2 regions of the Pseudomonas cistanchae genome follow, and region 1 is predicted to be linked to the other one. Evidence: predicted binding sites of a transcription regulator. Region 1 holds the regulator's gene; the other holds the start of a gene.
What was found. The regulator FliA, encoded in region 1, starts transcription of late flagellar genes. The targets are predictions, from matches to a motif close to CTAAAGTTTNNNNNNNNNNNGCCGNTAA.
Positions count from the first base shown of each region.

Region 2: a site for FliA is predicted at 2,678-2,705, ahead of topA (type I DNA topoisomerase). Genes of this name have one in related genera too.

Region 1 covers NZ_JBTLWN010000005.1:117,971-122,495, reverse strand. Annotated here, with positions in the region: gene flhF (flagellar biosynthesis GTPase FlhF) at 1-362, shown strand, start outside; gene fleN (flagellar synthesis regulator FleN) at 477-1,307, shown strand; gene fliA (RNA polymerase sigma factor FliA) at 1,304-2,050, shown strand; gene ACX0MV_RS14930 (chemotaxis response regulator CheY) at 2,210-2,584, shown strand; gene ACX0MV_RS14925 (protein phosphatase CheZ) at 2,604-3,392, shown strand; gene ACX0MV_RS14920 (chemotaxis protein CheA) at 3,403-4,525, shown strand, end outside.
Region 2 covers NZ_JBTLWN010000003.1:219,093-223,617, forward strand. Annotated here, with positions in the region: gene topA (type I DNA topoisomerase) at 39-2,648, opposite strand; gene ACX0MV_RS11100 (DUF1653 domain-containing protein) at 2,885-3,121, opposite strand; gene fadA (acetyl-CoA C-acyltransferase FadA) at 3,197-4,372, opposite strand; gene fadB (fatty acid oxidation complex subunit alpha FadB) at 4,403-4,525, opposite strand, start outside.

The DNA.
Region 1 (4,525 bases):
AAAGCCTCGCCTCGCGCAGCCTAAAAGTGAAGAATTACCTAGTATTGGCGGCAACTAGCCAGAGCCAGGTACTTAAAGCGGCCTACCATAGTTATAAGCATTGCGGCCTGGCCGGCTGCATTCTGACCAAGCTGGACGAGGCCACCAGCCTCGGTGAAGTTTTAAGTCTGGCCATTGGCCAGCGCCTGCCGGTAGCCTACGTGACGGATGGCCCGCGTATTCCGGATGATCTGCAAGTGCCGCGCAGCCACCAGTTGGTGAGCCGCGCAGTTGGCCTGCAATCCGACGAGGCGCCAAGCGAAGATGCAATGGCCGAGGTGTTTGCCGGGCTCTACCAGCAGCCAGCGCGTCGTGCAGGTTGATTGCTAGCGCAGCCGTGGTCGTTGAGATCAGGCATAGTATGTTCGTGTCGTGGTTCGTTGCAGCGCAAGCAGCCACATGGCTTCAGTCGAAGATAGACAAGGTGTGTAGATAACATGGGTAAGCATCCCGTACAGGTGATCGCGGTGACCGGCGGCAAGGGTGGCGTCGGCAAGACCAATGTGTCGGTGAATCTGTCCCTTGCTCTAGCCGATCTGGGGCGGCGAGTGATGCTGATGGATGCTGACCTGGGTCTGGCCAACGTCGACGTGCTGCTCGGCTTGACCGCCAAGCGCACCTTGGAAGATGTCATCAGTGGCGAATGCGAGCTGCGCGATGTGCTGCTGCAGGGCCCGGGCGGTATTCGGATCGTGCCGGCAGCCTCGGGCACCCAGAGCATGGTGCAACTGACCCATATGCAGCATGCCGGGCTGATCCAGGCGTTCAGCGACATCAGCGACAATCTCGACGTGTTGATCATCGACACCGCAGCCGGTATCGGCGACTCGGTGGTGAGCTTCGTGCGCGCGGCTCAGGAAGTGCTGGTGGTTGTCTGCGATGAACCGACCTCGATCACCGACGCCTATGCGCTGATCAAACTGCTCAATCGTGACCATGGCATGAGCCGTTTTCGGGTTCTGGCCAATATGGCCCACAGTCCCCAGGAAGGACGCAATCTCTTTGCTAAGCTGACTAAAGTTACTGATCGTTTTCTCGACGTGGCCCTCCAATACGTAGGTGCCGTGCCGTACGACGAATCGGTACGCAAGGCCGTACAGAAACAGCGTGCGGTTTACGAAGCATTTCCGCGCTCCAAATGCGCATTGGCATTCAAGGCGATCGCGCAGAAAGTCGATGCCTGGCCGCTGCCGGCCAACCCACGCGGTCATTTGGAGTTTTTCGTCGAACGCTTGGTACGCCAACCGATTGCGGATTCGGCCACATGACAGCAGCTACTGGACTCCTTATGTACAGCAAAGCGCAAGCACAGGATTCCCAGCATCAACTGATCGAGCGCTACGCGCCTCTGGTAAAACGCATCGCCTATCACCTGCTGGCGCGCTTGCCGGCGAGTGTGCAGGTTGATGATCTGATTCAGGCCGGCATGATCGGCCTGCTCGAAGCGTCAAAAAAATACGACGGCGGCAAGGGCGCGAGTTTCGAGACTTTTGCCGGCATTCGCATACGTGGCTCGATGCTCGACGAAGTTCGCAAAGGCGACTGGGCCCCGCGTTCGGTGCATCGCAACAGCCGCATGGTCAGCGACGCCATCCGAAAAATTGAGGCCAGAACGGGCCGCGACGCTAAAGATCAAGAGGTTGCGGCCGAACTTCAATTGAGTCTCGAGGATTACTACGGCATTCTGGGGGACACTTTAGGCAGCCGTTTGTTCAGTTTCGACGACCTTCTGCAGGACGGCGAGCACAACGGGTTGCGTGAAGATGCCAGCTCCGCCTACACCGAACCTTCTCGCGATCTGGAAGACGAACGCTTTCAAACGGCCCTGGCCGATGCGATTGCCAACCTGCCAGAGCGCGAGCGCCTGGTGCTGGCGCTGTATTACGACGAAGAACTGAATTTGAAAGAAATTGGTGAAGTACTTGGGGTTAGCGAATCGCGTGTCAGCCAGTTGCATAGCCAGTGCGCCGCGCGGTTGCGTGCACGCCTGGGTGAGTGGCGCGCGAACTAGAAAGCAGCGGTCGTTGCAGAGCGGGCTGGTAGATATTGGCTTGTCGATTTAGCCATACAGATTTTTTGCAACGGCCCGCCAGGCCGGTTTCATGATTAAAAGGCGTAGCCAGGTGCTGGTTACGTTCGGGACGGTACGGAGGTCGACTTGGACAAAAATATGAAAATCCTCATCGTTGACGATTTTTCGACGATGCGACGGATCATCAAGAACCTTTTGCGTGATCTGGGGTTCACCAACACCGCGGAAGCCGATGACGGCACCACGGCACTGCCGATGTTACAAAGCGGCGGTTTTGATTTTCTGGTGACCGACTGGAACATGCCCGGCATGACCGGTATCGATCTGCTGCGCGCGGTACGGGCGGATGAGCGCCTGAAGCAGTTGCCGGTGTTGATGGTGACCGCGGAAGCCAAGCGCGACCAAATTATCGAAGCTGCTCAAGCGGGGGTTAATGGCTACGTGGTCAAGCCCTTCACGGCCCAAGTGCTGAAGGAAAAGATTGAGAAAATCTTTGAGCGGGTTAACGGCTGATGTCTGCCGCGAGGGTTTTATGGAACATGATGATCATCCCCTGGACGACTTCGAGTCGTCCTTGAAACACAACGCTCGCCAGCTGGTTGATAGCCTTGAACAAGGCAACTTTGGCGAAGCGGTTCAGGTTATTAACGAACTCAACAAGACCCGCGATCATGGCTTGTACGTTGAAGTGGGCAAGCTGACCCGCGAATTACATAACGCCATTGTCAATTTTCAGATTGATCCACGGGTACCTCATGCCACTGAAGTGTCGCAAATAACCGACGCGACCGAGCGCCTGAACTACGTGGTGACGATGACCGAGAAAGCGGCCAATCGGACCATGGATCTGGTCGAGCAGAGTGCACCGCTAGTCAATGGCATCGGCGACGAGGCTCAGGCCTTGAGCGCGGAGTGGGGCCGTTTCATGCGACGCGAGCTGAGCGCCGATGGCTTCCGTGAGCTGGCCAAGCGCATCGAGCATTTTCTTGCCTTGAGTGAACGCAGCAGCGGAGCCCTGTCAGGTCACCTGAACGATATTCTGCTAGCCCAGGATTTTCAGGACCTCACCGGCCAGGTGATCAAGCGGGTCACGCAGCTGGTTACCGAGGTTGAAAGCAACCTGCTGAAACTGGTGTTGATGGCCAGCCAGGTCGACCGCTTGGCCGGGGTTCAACACAACCATGTCGAGTTACGTGCCGAACAAGAACAAAAAAAACAGCCTTCCCATGGTGAAGGTCCGCAGATTCATGCCGATAAGCGTGAAGACGTCGCTTCTAATCAGGATGACGTCGACGATCTGCTTTCCAGCCTAGGATTTTAGGAGCACGTCTATGAGCTTCGGCGCCGATGAAGAAATCCTTCAGGATTTCCTGGTAGAGGCCGGCGAGATTCTCGAATTATTGTCCGAGCAGTTGGTCGAGCTAGAAAGCCGCCCGGACGATATGAATCTGCTAAATGCGATTTTTCGCGGCTTCCATACCGTCAAGGGTGGTGCCGGATTCCTTCAGCTCAATGAGCTGGTGGAGTGCTGTCATATCGCCGAAAACGTGTTCGACATCCTGCGCAAGGGTGAGCGGCGCGTCGATTCCGAGCTTATGGACGTTGTGTTGGAAGCGCTGGACGCGGTCAACGGAATGTTCTCGCAGGTACGTGAGCGGGTCGAGCCGACTCCCGCGACTCCTGAACTGCTGGCCGCACTTGCCCGTCTGGCCGAGCCTGCCGGTGCTGAACCGGTAGCTCCTGTGGTCGAGACGAACGTCGCCCCTCCCGCAGCAGATATCACCGACAGCGAATTCGACCAGTTGCTCGATGCGATGGACGAAGAGCGCAGCGCTGCCCCGGCTGCAGCCGCCGCGTCTGATGAAATCACCGACGACGAGTTCGAGTCGTTGCTGGATCAGTTGCACGGCAAGGGCCAGTTTGCCGCCGAAGCACCTGCACAGGCGGCTACGCCTGCGGCTCCCGCTGCCAGTGCAAGCAACGAAATTACCGATGACGAATTCGAGTCTCTGCTGGATCAGTTGCACGGCAAAGGCCAGTTCTCGGCGCCTGAACCGGCTGCGCCAGCGGCGGCTGAGCCAAGTGCGCCCCGCGCTGGCGATGAAATCACCGATGACGAATTCGAAGCGCTGCTTGACCAACTGCATGGCAAAGGCAAGTTCGTCGAGCCTGCGGCGATCCAAGCGCCGGCCGCTGCTGCAGTCGAGCCCGCCAAGCCAGCTGCAAAACCTGTAGCCAAACCCGCTGCGAAGGAAGTGGCCAAGCCAGCTGCCGCAAGCCCGGCGCCTGCGGCTGCAGCGGAAAAAGCACCACCGCCTAGCGAGGCCGAAACCACTGTACGAGTGGATACCGCGCGCCTGGACGAGATCATGAACATGGTCGGCGAACTGGTATTGGTGCGTAACCGCCTGGTGCGTCTGGGTTCCAATAGCGGCGACGAAGCCATGTCCAAGG
Region 2 (4,525 bases), on a different contig from region 1:
ACTAAAGGCGCCTACTGAGGTAGGCGCGGTGCACTCGATCAACGTTTGTCTTCGACCTTCCACTTGCCGCCATCGTAAAACGCGCGCCAACCGGTTGGTTTACCGTCTACTTCAGTCTGCACGTACTGCTCTTTGGTTTTGCGGCTGTAGCGAATCACCGCAGGAAGCCCGTCCGGGTCTTTCTTCGGGGCGTCGACCAGGAAGTGATACTTAGGATCGATCTCGGCCTTGTGCGGAATCAGCTCCATCACCAGAGGCGCGCGGGTTTCGCGGTTCTTCGGGAACTGACTGGCTGCAAGAAACAGACCGGATGCTCCATCGCGCAGAATGTAGGTGTCGTTGACCTTTTCGCACTTGAGCTCCGGCATCTTCACCGGGTCCATTTTCGGCGGCGCCGCTTCACCGCTTTTCAGCAGTTTGCGGGTGTTCTTGCACTCACTGTTGGTGCAGCCGAAGAACTTGCCGAAACGACCGGTCTTAAGCTGCATCTGGCTGCCGCACTTGTCACATTCCAGGCTCGGGCCTTCATAACCCTTGATCCGGTACTGCCCCTGCTCGATCTCATACCCCGTGCAGTCCGGGTTATTGCCGCAGATATGCAACTTGCGGGTTTCATCCAGCAGATAGGCATCCATGGCGGTCGCACAGATAGGGCAGCGATGCTTGCCGAGCAGAACACGGGATTCCGACTCACCCTCGTCGTCTGCGGCAATCTCATCGCCCGGGACCAGATTGAGCGTCGACTTGCAGCGCTCTTTGGGTGGCAACGCGTAACCGGAACAACCGAGGAATACGCCGGTTGAAGCGGTACGGATCATCATCGGCCGCCCACATTCGCGACAGGCGATATCGGTCGGCGTTGGGAGATTGGCACGCATGCCGCTATCGGACGCCTCAGCCACTTCAAGTTTTTTCTTGAAATCGCCATAGAACTCGTCGAGCACGTGCTTCCATTCGCGCTCACCCTGGGCCACATCGTCCAGGTGCTCTTCCATGCCGGCGGTAAAGCCATAGTCCATCAGGTTGGAGAAGCTTTCCGCGAGGCGCTCGGTGACGATATCGCCCATCTTTTCCGAGTAGAAACGGCGGTTGTGCAAGGCAACGTAGCCGCGATCCTGAATGGTCGAAATGATCGCCGCATAGGTCGACGGACGACCGATACCGCGCTTCTCCATCTCCTTCACCAGGCTGGCTTCGGAATAGCGCGCAGGTGGCTTGGTGAAGTGCTGGCTCGGATCCAGCTTGATCAGCTTGAGCACCTCACCTTGATTCATTTCCGGCAGGACGTCGTCATCGCCCGGCTTGCTCAATTGCGGCAGAACGCGGGTGTAACCATCGAACTTGAGGATGCGGCCTTTTGCGCGCAACTCAAACTGCGCAGCGGTCACCGTCACGGTGGTCGAGAGATACTCGGCTGGTGGCATCTGGCACGCCACGAACTGGCGCCAGATCAATTCGTACAAGCGCTCGGCATCGCGCTCCATGCCGCTCAGCTGAGTCGGCTTGAGGTTGACGTCGGAAGGACGGATCGCTTCGTGCGCTTCCTGCGCACCCTCCTTGCTGCTGTAGGCAATTGGATTGGCAGGCAGGTACTTCTTGCCGAACTCGCCCTCAATGAAGTCGCGCACCATGCTTACGGCGTCGGCGGACAGGTTGGTCGAGTCGGTACGCATATAGGTGATGTAACCGGCCTCATACAGACGCTGGGCCATCATCATGGTCTTCTTTACGCCGAAGCCAAGACGGTTGCTCGCGGCCTGCTGCAAGGTCGACGTGATAAACGGGGCCGATGGCTTGCTGCTGGTCGGCTTGTCTTCACGCTTGGCGATGCTGTAGCTGGACGCCTTGAGCGTCGCCAGGGCCGCCATGGCCTGGGCTTCGTTCAGCGGTTTGAAAGCGGCGCCGTTCTCACGGGCCACTTCGAAGCGCACGTTGGCGCCTTTGGCGGTACCGAGGTCAGCATGCACTTCCCAGTATTCTTCAGGAACGAAGGCGCGAATCTCTTTTTCACGCTCGACTACCAGTTTCACCGCGACCGACTGCACGCGACCGGCGGACAGGCCACGAGCGATCTTGGCCCACAGCAGCGGCGAAACCATGTAACCCACTACGCGATCGAGGAAACGCCGCGCCTGCTGGGCATTGACCCGGTTGATATCCAGTTCGCCTGGTTTGGAGAAGGCTTCCTGAATGGCTTTCTTGGTAATTTCGTTGAACACCACACGCTTGTAGCGGCTGTCGTCACCGCCGATGGATTCGCGCAGGTGCCAGGCAATGGCTTCCCCTTCGCGGTCCAAGTCGGTTGCGAGATAGATGGTGTCAGCATCTTTGGCCAACCGGCGCAGCTCTTCGACCACCTTTTCCTTGCCAGGCAGGATCTCGTACTTGGCCTTCCAGCCGTGATCGGGATCGACGCCCATACGCGCGACCAGCTGACGCTTGGCTTTTTCCTTGGGAGTAAGCGCTGGCACTTCGCCTGCGGCCGCCTTGCCGCGTTTGACCGGCTCCTTGGCGGCGCTTGCCGAGCCACTGGTAGGCAGGTCACGGATGTGGCCGATGCTCGACTTCACCACGTACTGGCTGCCCAAGTACTTGTTGATGGTCTTGGCCTTGGCCGGGGATTCCACGATGACCAGCGATTTGCCCATGGATTGGAAAATTCCTGAATTCGGTAAATTGAAAGGCGGATAGCCTTGGAGCGTTAAACCTAGCGGGTGTAGTCAAGACAAGCTGAAGCAGGCCGTGACGGCGGTGTTTATAGGTGCCTCAGGGTCGAGTTCAACAGAGCTGGGCCGCGCAGTCGCTCAAAAGCCAGCCGGCGCGGCACCGCTATATATAGTGGCGGTTAAGCCGAGGTCAAGCGCGGCTACGGAGCGACCTCGACTCAGGGCCGCGAAAAAATCGGGGTTTCAGCATGAATCAAGGCGAAGCGCGGAACACTTTCACCGTCCACTTCGACACTTTCACAAAACATCTGCAGCGGTCGCACCCACAAGCCGTAATCGCCGTACAGCGCCTGATAGACCACCATGCACTCCTCGGTCTCGGAATGCTGGGCCACACCAAACACACGGTACTCAGGCCCTTTGTAGTGGCGATAAAGTCCGGGCTGTAGCTGCATGACTTAATTCCTTGGAAATTTTTTGCCGATAAACAAAAACCGGGGCACAAGGCCCCGGTTTCGCACCTTCGACGCTTAAACGCGTTCGAAGACGGTAGTGATGCCCTGGCCGAGGCCCACACACATGGTGGACACGCCAAACGTACCACCGTTCTGCTTCATGACGTTCAGCAGGGTACCGGAGATACGCGCACCGGAACAACCGAACGGGTGACCCAGCGCAATCGCGCCGCCGTGCAGGTTGACCTTCTCTTCCATCTTGTCGAGCACTTTCAGGTCCTTCAGCACAGGCAAGGCCTGGGCAGCGAAGGCTTCGTTGAGCTCGAAGAAATCGATGTCAGAAATGCTCAGACCAGCACGCTTGAGGGCTTTCTGGGTGGACGGTACTGGACCGTAACCCATGATCGCAGGGTCGACACCGGCCACTGCCATGGCGCGAACCACGGCCATCGGCTGAATGCCGAGGTCCTGAGCACGCTGGGCGCTCATGACGATCATGCAGGAAGCGCCGTCGGTGATCTGCGAAGAAGTACCCGCAGTCACGGTACCGCCTTTCGGGTTGAACGCAGGCTTCAGCGCGGCCAGGCTTTCCAGGGTGGTCTCCGGACGAATGGTTTCGTCGTAGTCGAAGACTTTCAGGAAGCCGTTCTCGTCGTAGCCTTGCATCGGGATGATCTCATCCTTGAACTTGCCTTCGACGGTGGCCTTGTGGGCCAGACGGTGCGAACGCTCACCGAACGCGTCCTGCTGCTCACGGCTGATGCCGTGCATCTTGCCAAGCATTTCAGCGGTCAGGCCCATCATGCCCGAGGCCTTTGCGGCGTACAGCGACAGGTGCGGGTTTGGATCGACGCCGTGCATCATGCCAACGTGGCCCATGTGCTCCACGCCGCCGACCACGAAAACATCGCCGTTACCGGTCTGGATTGCCTGCACGGCTGTATGCAGCGCGCTCATGGACGAGCCACACAGACGGCTGACGGTCTGGCCGGCGCTGCTGTGCGGAATCTGGGTCATCAGCGACGCCATGCGCGCGATGTTCCAGCCCTGCTCCAGGGTCTGGTTGACGCAGCCCCAGATCACGTCTTCCACTTCGGCCGGATCGACCTTGGCGTTGCGCTCCAGCAGCTTACTGATCAGGTGTGCCGACATGGTCTCGGCACGGGTATTGCGATGCATGCCGCCCTTGGAACGACCCATCGGGGTACGACCGAAGTCGACGATGACTGCATCTCTAGGATTCAGGCTCATAAATTCACTCTCGCTCTAGTCTGTCCGCGATTAACCGAAAAACTTCTGGCCGTTTGCGGCCATTTCGCGAAGCTTGGCAGTCGGGGTGTACAGCGCGCCCAGATCGGCGTACTTGTCGGCCAGGGCTACGAATTCCGCGACACCGATGCTATC